Linked DNA regions of Alloalcanivorax dieselolei B5. The protein of the gene in region 1 interacts with the protein of each later gene in a pairwise test. Links are inferred from orthologs where the notes say so. Each region holds a gene or a part of one and is shown in the gene's direction. Other genes may lie near its edges.

Region 1 (8,359 bases):
TTCGCCGCGATCATCATTCTCATCGTACTGTTCGGAAAAGGTAGAACATAACCGGTTAGAGCAAACATGGACGTCAATCGCCCGGCACGGAAAATAGAATCGATCAGAGCGCCGATTATCGGCGTCTTTCCTTCTATCGAATCTTTACAGTGGCGTCTGACAACACTGTGATAGACCGAGTGAGCGACGCCATGGCCGATAATCCCACGTCCAACGACACCTCTCATACCTCCCCTACCTCAAGCCCTTCCTCTGGCGGTAGCCCCATCGAACCCGGGCGACTGACCAACAGCGTCCGTATGACCATTCAGACTCGGGTGGCGCAGCGGTTGATTCACGGCCGACGCGCGGATCCTGTCAGTGGCACGCCCGCCATCGTTGGCCTGTACCGCTACGCCGCTATGACACGACAGTTATGGACCGCTGCAGGAAACGATGACCCCTATGCCGACTGGTGGCTGCTCCGTGTGGAGCAGGAAACTGATGCCGTGCGTGAGCAGATCCAGAGGTTGCGCCAGCATATCGATCGGTTCCTGGAGGGGGCGCCCGCCATGGATATCACCCTTGCCCATTCCCTGGAGCCGGCCGTCGTCGAACTGACGTTCGGAACGCCGTATGCCTACCAAGGCGCCTATCTTCTCGCTGATCTGGACGAGCTGGTGCTGGCCATCATGACGGGCCGCTTCGTCGGGCTACTGGATCGCGAGACCTTCGAGCGCCACCTGGAGGAGTCGGGCCGGGGTGTCCGACGGTTGTTTGCCACCATTCAGGGGTACCGGCATTTGGCCGTCACCCGAGATGATGTGCGCCAGGCCACACAGAAAGGTCAGCGTGCCATCGAATTGATGGGCGAGCTGCCTGATGAGATTCTCAGCGGCGAGCTGCGGGCGGCCCATGCGCCGCCTCTGCGGGTCCAGACCGATCACCCTGAGACTGCGCCAGAGAACGCCGACCCTGAAGATAAAGACACTGCGGCCGCTGCGGCAGAAAAGCCGGACGGCAGTGAGCAGGATTGATTGGAACAGCCGTTGTGTGTCATGGCGGCGGACAGAGCCATCGGCTGGCCTCCTTCCGGTGATTACACTGTAATCACTTCGGCGGCGGACAGAGCCATCGGCTGGCGCAGTTACCCACTGTTATCTGACAACACACCCTCGGATACTTCTGACAACGCAGGTCCCCCATTTTCTGACAAACTCCCCTTTAAAGGGTTTAACCCTTTAAGGGTAAGAGGGCTGACAAGGCATCTATCGATTATGACGGCATACCGCGTTCATCAGGTCCGGGCTCGATTGGCAGAGCTGGAGCAGCAGATCGCCCGGGCGGAGCAGGACGGCAAAAATCTGTGCCAAGCGTTTCGGCAGCGGTTTCCCCGGTCTCCCTTCTACCTGGTGCGATACCCCAATCGCACTATGACGTTGTACCGGTGGCGCCGGTCCAGTCATCGGCACTGGCGCGGCCAGGACATTCCCGCCGGGCTCAATCATCCGGTCAACCTCGCCAGCGAAGGCGGTGCACTCCTGCTACGGCTCCTGCCCGAATCCGCCCGTCCCCACTATCTGAAGTTCGAGCGCCAACGATTGGATCTCAACCTGACGTTGTCACTGCGCCATTACGAGCGCCAGCGGTTGCAGGACTGGCTCGCCAACGTCAGTGCCATTGGCGCGATGAGTAAACAGGGTAAAGAGCGCGGATATGGATAGTGCGCCATCAATTCACTTTTTTGTTCCACGTGACACACAGGTGATACATGACCTTTTCAGCCAGACAGCAGCTTTGCCTTATGACTCTTTTGATTTCATCGGTTCTGCTATCGGGGTGCAGCGATCCACCGCACTTCGAGGGTCAATACATCGGTACCCTGGGCGATCAGTGCATGCCCGGCAGTGGCTTGCCCGCGGCGCTGGATATGCACTTGGACATCCGCGTCGATGACCCCGAAAAGCGTAACCCGTCCTACGTTGCTCGCTTGCGCTCCAACGCCTTTGGCGAGTTTCCCGTTTCCGCGCCGGGTAAGCTCGATGGTGACCAGCTCGTGTTCGAGTTTGATAAAGACGAAGCGCACGGCTGGACTGGGTATCAACCTCAGTTGCTCGTGGTGATGACGTTGGAACCGCATGCTGGGAAGGAAGGTCATCTATGGATGAAAGCGTTCAGCTTAACCGCCCTGGACGGTCGCACCGAGTCCGCCAACATTGAGACCCTGACGCTGGAAGACCTGACCGAACGCGCATCGGCCAACATCCTGGGGGAACGCGGTCTGTGTCTGGCACCCGCCTCTTAATCGGGACGGGATGTCAGAGCAACACGGGAGTGTCACGGTGGGTGGGTCAGGCGCCCCGTCGTAGAATCAGATAGAGCCAGCATGTTCGAGACGCCAGGGACAGCACGATTCAGGGAACACCAGCCTCACACCGGACCTGTCATCGTCCGCGCCAACGTATCCCACCACGGGCCACCCACCGTGACACCAGCCATTCTGTCGACAACACCAAGTGTGTCAAGACGACTTCTGTCACGGTCATCCCCAACCGGTGCGAAGCCGCACCGCGGTTCCATCGGGCCGTGCCTGCAACTCCAAGAACGGGGCTTGGCAGTGTCGCATTCCCGAAACCAAACGCCGGCGGCGGAAAGCGCATCGCCAGACCGAAGCCCCCTCCTGGGGTTCGTGAGCGATTGCTCTGGGATATCTCAATGAAAATTCCACTGACTGCGGTGCGGTTTACGCATTGAGCGTCACGGCCCTTTCTTCCAGTCTGATCGTCAACGCGCCGTCAACACGGCCACCCTGTTCAACCGCTCATCACTGGGGAAATCGGTATGGCACTCAGGATCACCGGCTCAGGCAATCTCGGTTCCGCCCCGGAACTGCGTACCGTCGAAGTCAACGGCGAGGACCGTAAGGTCGCCAGTATGCGCGTCTTCTTCGATCACTCCGTTCCCGATGGCAACGGTGGTTTTGTGGACAAAGGCGGCTGCTGGCTAACCATATCCGTTTGGGACAACCGGGCTGAACACGTGGCTCGCGTTCTGCGTAAGGGTATGCGCGTTCGCGTGGAGGGGACACTACTGGAGCGGCCATGGGAAAAAGACGGCGAGGCGATGACGTCTCAGGAAGTCAACGCACGTAATGTGACGCTTGAACTCGCCCGCCTGGAAAGCGTCACGCTACGGCCGAAAGCCTCCGCAGGACAAGGCGCGCCGGCGGAGCGTGAGCACGAGAATCCCCAATCCTCTTTTGATGACACGGGTACCGAGGCGTTCTGACCCTTTTGATGTCTTTGGCGTCTTGGGCGTCTCCCGGTATCCACCGAGCACTATCCCCCAGCCAGCGGTGGGGTAAAACCGGCCCAGCATTCGGGGGCGTACTGGCAGGCAGAGCAGGCACCCGCACCTCGGGTGGGTTTCAGATTCCTTTAATCGGATCTGGACTCGCCCAAACGCAGAGCACAGGGGCTGTGATCTGCCAGGGGAGACCGCCTCCGGGCTCCCCTCTTTCTTCATGATGGTCTCGATTGCAACGATTAACCCTTCGGCACCGGCCTCCCTCCCCCCCCAACATGGCCGGTGTCTTTTTTTACCGGGGTATCCATTTTTATTTTTCGCTGTTTAGGAGAGTCGCATGACCACGATCTATCTCTGCGAAAAGCCTTCACAAGGTCAGGACATCGCTCGGGTGCTTGGCGCCACCCGCAAGGGCAATGGCTGCCGAAGCACCCAGTCGGAAGAAGTGGTCGTGACCTGGTGTTTTGGCCATCTTTTGGAGATGCCGCCGCCGGAGGCCTATGACCCGGCCTTGAAATCCTGGGCCCTGGACACGTTACCCATCATTCCAGAGCAATGGCGCCTGGTGGTGAAGCCCAGTGCCCAACGCCAGTTCACCGTCATAAAAAAGTGGCTGGGGAGCGCTTCGCGCCTGGTGATCGCCACCGACGCGGATCGTGAAGGCGAAGTGATCGCCCGGGAAGTGATGGCGCTGTGTGGCTACCGAGGCCCCGTGCAGCGCTTGTGGTTGTCCGCACTGAACGACGCCAGCATCCGCAAAGCGCTATCTCAATTGCGAGATGGAAAGCAGACGTACCCGTTGTATCTGGCCGGGATGGCCCGCGCCCGGGCTGATTGGCTGGTGGGCATGAACCTGACCCGAGCCTACACTGTCCTCGGACGAAACGCCGGTTACCAGGGTGTGTTGTCCGTGGGTCGGGTCCAGACACCGACGCTACGGTTGGTGGTCGATCGGGACCGAGCCATTGAGGCGTTCAAGCCCTCTCCCTATTGGACGATCACCAGCACTTTGTCGGCGCAGGGTGCCGCGGCACCGGCATTTCGAGCCCATTGGCAACCAGCGGCAGAGCACTGCGACAGCCAGGGCCGCTGCATCAATGAGACCGTGGCCCGCACCGTGGCGCAGCAGTGTTCTGTTACGGGTGCACAGGCTCACGTCACGGATAGCAAGAAGGAACGCAAGGCGGCACCGCCGCCGCTGCCCTTCGATCTGAACAGCCTGCAGCAGGAAGCCGGGAAGCGGTTTGATCTGTCGGGCAATCAGGTGTTGGAGGCGGCTCAAGCGCTGTATGAGACCCATAAAATAACGAGCTATCCGCGAACCGAGTGCCGGCATCTGCCCACTAGCATGCACGGCGAGGCGCCTGATGTGCTGCGCGCGGTCCTTGCCATGGAACCGGAGCTGACCTCGATACAGTCGATGCTGGATATGAGCCGGCGGACCAAAACCTGGAACGACACCGAGGTGGAAAAAGCCTCGCACCACGGCATTATTCCCACTGCCGAATCCGCCGACTTGACCCGTCTCTCCACAACGGAGCGGCAGGTGTATGGCCTTATTCGACGGCATTATCTGATCCAGTTCCTCCCGGACCATCAGTACGATGCGACAACGCTGACCCTGTCTGTTCAAGGCCATCCTTTCCTGGCCAAAGGAAAGGCCACCGTCGAGCCGGGTTGGACCCGGTTGTTTCCCTCCTCAAAATCGACGCCGCAGGACGGCGACGATCAACAAGACGGCAGTGGCGACCAGGGGACGGTCCCCGCGCTACCGGAAGGCACGTCCTGCGCCATCCAGTCCGTGGACTGTGATCGAAAGATGACCACACCGCCGGCCCGTTACACCGACGGCACTCTGATCGCCGCCATGAAGAACATCGCCAAGATGGTGACCGATCCCAAGCTGCGTGCGGTGCTGCGTGACACTGCGGGACTCGGCACCGGCGCCACCCGGGCCAACATCATTGCGACCCTGAAAAAGCGGGGTTTCATCGAAAAAAAACGGGGTCATCTGGTGTCCACCGAGCAGGGGCGTCAGCTGATCGATGCGTTGCCCAGTGCCATCACCAACCCCGATACCACCGCCGCCTGGGAGCAGGCCCTGGAAGACATCGCCACCGGTACCGGCACACTGGACGAGTTCATGCGCCGTCAATTGGACTGGCTCAACACCGTGGTGACGCACGCCAAGGGGCAAACCCTGTCCGCCCTGGCAGCCACCGTGAAGGACAACGCACTGCCCTGCCAGTGTGGTGGGTCTGCCACCGAGACCGCCAAGAGCTGGCGCTGCAACGCCTGCGGTAACACGGTCTGGAAGACCACGTTCGGAAAAAAGCTGACGGTCAACCAGGCCGCCGGACTCCTGGCCGGCAAGACCGTGCATCTTATAGGGCTGACCTCAAAGAAAACGGGGAAGAAGTACGATGCGAAGGCGACACTGACGGACGGGAAAGTACAGCTGAGTTTCGATTGAAGGTGTTCCATGAGGAACACGGTCAGCCCTTCTTGACGAACCCGCCTGACTTTGCTGAGATTAACGGGCAAAACCTTGCTGCAGGTTCATGCAGCGCCCTTCAAGCCCCACCCGGATCGTGCAATGGGGCGGCCTTTTGGCTTCGATCCTGCTTTTACTACCCATCCGGGGACCTATCCCTGGATAGCGTTCCCTGAGCTTATTGGAGGAACGCCATGAACGCCAAGGCGCCTTTCGCGCTGTATGAGGCATTACGTAACGTCAACGTCGAGCCCGATAAGGCCAAGGCCGTTGTCGAAGCGCTGGAGACTGATATGGAAACCCATCTGGCGACCAAGCAAGACATTACTCTGGTTACAAAGGAGATTGCTTTGGTCGAAAGCCGGATCCTGAGCCGCATGTATCAAGCCATGCTGGTTCAAGGGTTCACCATCATCGGTGCCATCATCGCCGTCCTGAAAATTTTCGGCTGATTTGCCGCCTCTTTTCACCGTTTCATTTCCAGCCTTTACCCCTACCCCGACCGGGAATCACCTTCCCGTCAGGGGCACATCTGTGTGGTGTTTCTCGGTGTCTTTTAACCGTATAGGAGAAAGACCATGCAACAGACTGGATATCTCGCCGTGAAGTACTGCGGCCTGTCCTTACCCCTCCGCGTTCTGAGCAGTGGCGCCGGGTACTACATCGGCACCGGCAGCGACGAACTCGGTCCCGTCTCACGGGAATCGGAAGAATACTTTCCGAACCAGAGCGCCGCTGACGCTGCGCTCGCAACGGGTAACTGGACGCAAAAACACACGCCGTAATTCGGCCCAAATCACACCCTCACCCTCGACGGGGCATCACCGCTCCCGTCAGGGACGTCACCAGCTGGTGACGTGGTGGTTCTCCGTCCTCGATCCCTATCGTTAAGGAGAACGACCATGTCCCATCTCGATCTACAACACCGCGTGAATCGCGGCACCTTCTATGCCCGCTCCGCGGTTGATCATTTTACTCGCTGGAAAGCCACGGGCAGCCCCGCCGCACAGATCCACGCGCGGCACTGTGCCTATATGGCGGGTCGCTTTCGTCTGGTGCTGCCCAGCGATCTCGGCCGTATCGCGGATCTGCGACAGCAGTTTTGTCGCGGGTTTCTTGATTCGATTCGGTCGGACTACGACCAGCAACTGATGCACTCTGATGCCTACGCGCTCACGCGGTCCACTTCCATGGAGGTTCTATGAACATCTATCATTCCACCTGCCCGTCTTGTGGTAATGAGGCGGACCACCTGATGGACGGCAACGCCATCGCGGTGCGTTGTGTGCACTGCGGTTACTGGGCTGGCGAATTGTCGGAGGTTCAAGAGCGGCGTTTGAAACGGCACCAGGATCGGCGAATGGGCTCAGGCAATGGTGAGACTCATTCGATTCTCAGTCCCGAGGAATACTGGGCGTTGACCTACCTGATCCGGCTCGCCAAATCCGACACCGGACAGAGCGCCAGGGTCGCCAACTTTTTATTGAGTTGGTGGAACAGCGCCTCCTGTGGGGCGTTTGCCCTCACCGACCTGTGGGGACTGGATGACGAAATCACCCAGGCCATGCAGGTGGTCATTCGGTTCTTGTGCCAACGGCAGGTCTATCCGGACACGCTCGGCTTCAAGGACGACTTCCAGGCTATCATCCAGCAATGGCGCCCTCATTTGCTTGAGGAGGAAGCCTGACCTTCATCAACCTTCACACATCGGGGCGCTAGTCGCCTCGTTCTTCCTGCGGGGAAACACCTTCCCCAATGGGACGCGTCTCGTTCTACGAGTGCATGGTGTTTCTCCGTTCTTCATCAACATAGTCAACACAGGAGAACCACCATGTCTGATTCCATTCACGCCACAGTCCCAGAGACCATCGCGGCAAACGTTCAACACCTGGCCAACAGCGCGCAACGCGGTTGTGGCTGTTCTTATGAAATCTACCAAGACACGTTCTCTCAACGTGTGGATGCACTGCTGGCAACGACGGAGGATTCGACAGCGAAAGCCGCGATTCTCAACGTCGCCAGAGAGTTCGATTACGTCACCCGGGCGGAGCTGGAGGCCATGCGGGAGGACTGGATGGACGATGGGTCCTGCCGTCATGGGTTCGATCCGGAGTGCTGTCCCCTTGGGTGCGGCGATCTCTGATACGTCCCGTGCATTCCCCATTTCACTTTCCCCCAGGGCGCCCATGGCGCCCTCTTTTATTTCCGTCATTGCCATCGTTATCCCCGTTCCTGTTTCCGGCATCGATCGCAGAGAACAGGACGGCCTCGTAAATTGCCACGGCGAGCCCACGGATTAGGCGTTGTTCGCCCCGGCCCGCTTCGGCACCGTTTCAGGCGTTGACTCGTCACACGCCTGGACCGTCCATGAACCGATCCCTTCTTTCGATTGTTTCAGTACTCAACCTGCCTCTCGCCCTACTGCTGGGGGCCTGCTCCGCGATACCCCCGGATCACCCAGCGTCCGCGTCGGCCGACACACCGACTCCTCCGGCATCGTCCCAGGCCCACGCGGCCAATGGCCTGACGGATGCCTCTCCCGATCTGTACATAATGGAAAAAGTCTCAGACGCACCCCAG
Region 2 (3,961 bases), 700 kb from region 1 along the record:
TCGGTGATGTCCGCGCCAACGATGAACACCTTCTTGCCGGAGGTGACGATCAGACCCTTGATCTGGTCACTGCCCTTGGTGGCGTCGATGGCTTTCTGGAAGTCTTCCAGGGTGGCCCGGTTGAACTTGTTGACGGACTCGCCCTGAAGGTCGAACTTCAGCTCGGCGATGCCGTCGTCAAGCAGTTGTACGCTTACGGCGTTGCCTTGATAGATCATAAGATTGCTCTCCAGTCCCAAAGTCCGCGGCGTGTCGCCGCATTTGGTGAGCCTGCTTCCGCCTCCGTGGAGGCCCGTGTGCCAGCACGTGAGTAAACACTCACATGAATGGCGAAACCGATTAAGGGGCGCCAAGTATAAGAAAGCGAAGGCGGTTTATTTAGCCTCTTTTGTGACTTTATGGTCGGCCACCGTGTTGTCATCGGTTCCACCAACGCCCTGGCCCTGTAAATGCATTGACCCAGTATACCCGTCGACCCTGTATACTCAGCCCCCGCTTCAAATTGATGAAAGGTTGTCCGCCGTGGTCCGTGCTTTCCCCACCATTCGCCGCCGTCATGTGGAAATCCCCGCCGGGCTGGCCGAGGTGCCGCCGTTGCTGGCACGAATCCTGGCGGCGCGGGGTATGAGCGGCGCCGAGGAGCTGGACCTGAGCCTGAACCGCCTGCCGCACCCGCGTCAATTCGGTGGTCTGGAGCAGGCGGTGGCGCTGCTGCTGCAAGCGCGGCGCGAGCATTGGCGGGTGTGCGTGGTGGGCGATTACGACGCCGACGGCGCCACCGCCACCGCCCTGATGGTAAAGGGCCTGCAACAGCTCGGCTTCGTCCGTCCCGACTATTTGGTGCCGGACCGCTTCGAGTACGGCTACGGCCTGTCGCCGGCCATTGTCGACCTGGCCCGGGAGCGTTACCAGCCGGATTTGTTGATCACCGTGGACAACGGCATCGCCAGCATCGATGGCGTGGCGGCGGCCCGGGCCGCCGGTCTGCGTGTGCTGATCACCGACCACCATTTGCCTGGCGACACGCTTCCCGACGCCGACGCCATTCTCAACCCCCGTCTCTGCGACGAGGGCTTTCCCGCCGCCAACCTGGCCGGTGTTGGCGTGGCCTTCTATGTGTTGATGGCGTTGCAGAGCGCGCTGGAATTGCGCGGCCGGGTGGTGGACCTGCTCGATCTGGTGGCGCTGGGCACGGTGGCGGATGTGGTGGTGCTGGACGGCGCCAACCGCATTCTGGTGGAGCAGGGGCTGCGCCGTCTGCGCGCCGGCCAGGGCTCACCGGGGGTGCGTGCGCTGCTGAGGGTGGCGGGCCGTGATCCCGCGCGAGTCGTGGCCGCCGATCTGGGCTTCGCCGCCGGGCCGCGCCTCAATGCCGCCGGGCGCCTCTCGGACATGAGCCACGGCATCGAGTGTCTGCTGGCGGAGAGCGACGCGGAGGCCGAGCGGCACGCCCAGGAGCTGGACACCATCAATCGAGAGCGGCGCGGCATTGAGCAGGGCATGCGCGAGGCCGCCATGGCCGAGGTGGCACGGCTCACCGGACCGACGCCGGCGGCGCTGTGCCTGCATGGTGACGACTGGCACGAAGGGGTGGTGGGCATTCTCGCCTCGCGGGTCAAGGAGGCGCTGAACCGGCCGGTGATCGCCTTTGCTCCGGCCCGGCAGCAGGGGCTGCTGAAGGGCTCCGGCCGTTCCATTCCCGGCCTGCATCTGCGCGATGTGCTGGACGCGGTGGCCACCGGCCATCCCGGTCTGCTGCAGAAGTTCGGCGGCCACGCCATGGCCGCCGGGTTGACCCTGGAACGCCGCTATCTGGCCGAGTTCACCGAGGCGTTCCAGGCGGCGGTGACGGCCCAGGCCGACGAGGATGTGTTTCTGGACGTTATCGACACCGATGGCGAGCTGGGCGAGGTGGATATCACTCTGGCCAACGCTGAACTGCTCAGCCACCGTTTCCCCTGGGGCCAGGGGTTCCCGCCGCCGCGTTTCGACGGGGTGTTCGAGGTGCTTAACCACCGGGTGGTGGGGGAGCGCCACCTCAAGCTGACCCTGGGGTTGCCGGACGTGGGCGCGGCGGTGGACGGTATTTTCTTCAACGCGCCGGTGGCGGACCTGCCCACCCGGATTCAGCGGGTGGAGGGCATCTACCGGCTGGAAGTGAATGAATTCCGCGGCCAGCGCAATCCGCAGCTGTTGTTTGAGTATTTGCAGGTGGTGTGAAAAGGCGCTTGCACGCAGCACGCTCGCACGCGAATGAGGAGGCGGCCATTGGCCGCGCCTTCAATAAAGGACAAGGCGTTGACTGAGAGAAAGAGGCCACAACGCTTTTCGCTGCGTGTTGCGTGTTGCGTGTTGCGTGTTGCGTGTTGCGTTTCAGGTGTCTCCCCCCGGGGACTTTGCTAGCATTGCTCTTCGCGCCTGACCGCGCCTTAACGATTGCGCGCCCCGCCGCCTTCGCGGCTTGGCGCTAACGCCGGCCCAAAAGGCCGGATTGACCATCCCCCGGCGGCTATCGCCATCCCGGGGAGCAGCGACCCTTAACGGAGGGGAGACATGAAAACAATTCACAAGCATCGCCTGGACATCTCGAGCCAGGTGCAGGAGCTGCGTTTGCCCGAGGACGGCACCGTTCTGCGGGTGGACTACGTGGCCCAGGAAGCCTTGATTTATATGTGGGTGGAAGTGGACGCCGACACCGTCATCGACACGCCGAAGGAAACCCGGCGCTTCAAGGTGTTCGCCACCGGCAGCGGCATTCCCGACAACGCCCGTTATATCGGCACCACCCTGGATACCCTCAAACCGGAGGCGTATCACGTTTTTGAGTTGAAGGATTAGACGACGCTTACACGCAACACGCAACACGCAACACGCAACACGCAACACGCAACACGCTGGCACGCAAAGACAGGAGCCCGGCTGATGGTAGGCATCATGGTGATTCACTTTCCCGGGTAATCCGGCCTTTCCAACAGGCCCCGGGGCCGGCAAGTATGGCGTGCCGGCGTGTTGCGTGTAAGCGTGCCCCTCGTCAGTCGCCCCACAAACCGCTAAAATCACCGCCTTTCCCCATTCATTTGAGACGATTCGAGTAGACGCCTTATGGAAGTCAATCCGCTGCGTACGCACCTTGCCGACCTGTCCGAGCGCGTGGAAGCGCTTAGGGGGTATCTTTGACTACGCTGTAAAAAGCGAGCGACTGGTCGAAGTAGAAAGGGAACTGGCCACCCCGGACGTGTGGAACGAGCCGGAGCGGGCCCAGGCCCTGGGCAAGGAGCGGGCGCAACTGGAGCTGGTGGTGAAGACCCTCGACGAGGCCGGTCAGGGCATCACCGACACCGGCGACCTGCTGGAACTGGCGGTGGAAGAGGGCGATGAAGACACCGTCCCGGAAGTGGAAGCGGACCTGGAGCGGCTCGAACGGCTGGTGGCGGATCTGGAATTCCGCCGCATGTTCTCCGGCGAAATGGACGCCAACAACGCCTACCTGGATATTCAGGCCGGATCCGGCGGCACCGAAGCCCAGGACTGGGCGGAGATGCTGCTGCGCATGTACCTGCGCTGGGGCGAGGCCCACGGCTTCAAGACCTCCCTGGAGGAAGCCTCCGCCGGTGACGTGGCCGGCATCAAGTCCGCCACGGTGCGTTTCGAAGGGCCCTACGCTTACGGCTGGCTGCGTACCGAAACCGGCGTCCATCGTCTGGTGCGCAAGAGTCCGTTCGACTCCGGTGGCCGCCGCCATACGTCGTTCACCTCGGTGTTCGTGGCGCCGGAAGTGGATGACAACATCGACATCGAGATCGACCCGGGCAAGCTGCGCACCGACACCTACCGCGCCTCCGGTGCCGGTGGTCAGCACGTTAACCGGACCGACTCCGCGGTACGTCTGACCTACGTGTTCACCGATCCGGATACCGGCCAGGAACACACCGTGGTCACCCAGTGCCAGTCCGAACGCAGC

The links.
Region 2: the proteins of B5T_RS10520 (region 1) and recJ interact in binary tests that used the Escherichia coli proteins (3 or more experiments, as listed by UniProt). The link is inferred for Alloalcanivorax dieselolei B5 from one-to-one orthologs.

What each region holds. Positions count from the first base shown.
Region 1 is NC_018691.1:2,326,646-2,335,004, reverse strand. Bases 3,232-6,190 are described here. They hold B5T_RS10520 (DNA topoisomerase III), read left to right. Parts: upstream 3,232-3,622; coding sequence 3,623-5,758; downstream 5,759-6,190. Other genes in these bases: B5T_RS10515 (hypothetical protein), read left to right, coding at 5,974-6,190; ssb (single-stranded DNA-binding protein), read left to right, coding at 3,232-3,267. In the rest of the region: B5T_RS10545 (hypothetical protein), read left to right, coding at 1-51; B5T_RS10540 (PFL_4669 family integrating conjugative element protein), read left to right, coding at 192-1,016; B5T_RS10535 (hypothetical protein), read left to right, coding at 1,257-1,703; B5T_RS10530 (hypothetical protein), read left to right, coding at 1,751-2,284; more of ssb, read left to right, coding at 2,821-3,231; more of B5T_RS10515, read left to right, coding at 6,191-6,231; B5T_RS10510 (hypothetical protein), read left to right, coding at 6,358-6,564; B5T_RS10505 (hypothetical protein), read left to right, coding at 6,682-6,984; B5T_RS10500 (DUF7673 family protein), read left to right, coding at 6,981-7,466; B5T_RS10495 (hypothetical protein), read left to right, coding at 7,611-7,922; PFGI-1 class ICE element type IV pilus protein PilL2, read left to right, coding at 8,147-8,359.
Region 2 is NC_018691.1:1,623,977-1,627,937, forward strand. The notes cover bases 1-2,871. They hold recJ (single-stranded-DNA-specific exonuclease RecJ), read left to right. Parts: upstream 1-522; coding sequence 523-2,220; downstream 2,221-2,871. Other genes in these bases: fadB (fatty acid oxidation complex subunit alpha FadB), read right to left, coding at 1-218; B5T_RS07440 (DUF7352 domain-containing protein), read left to right, coding at 2,554-2,838. UniProt on the Escherichia coli protein: Single-stranded-DNA-specific exonuclease.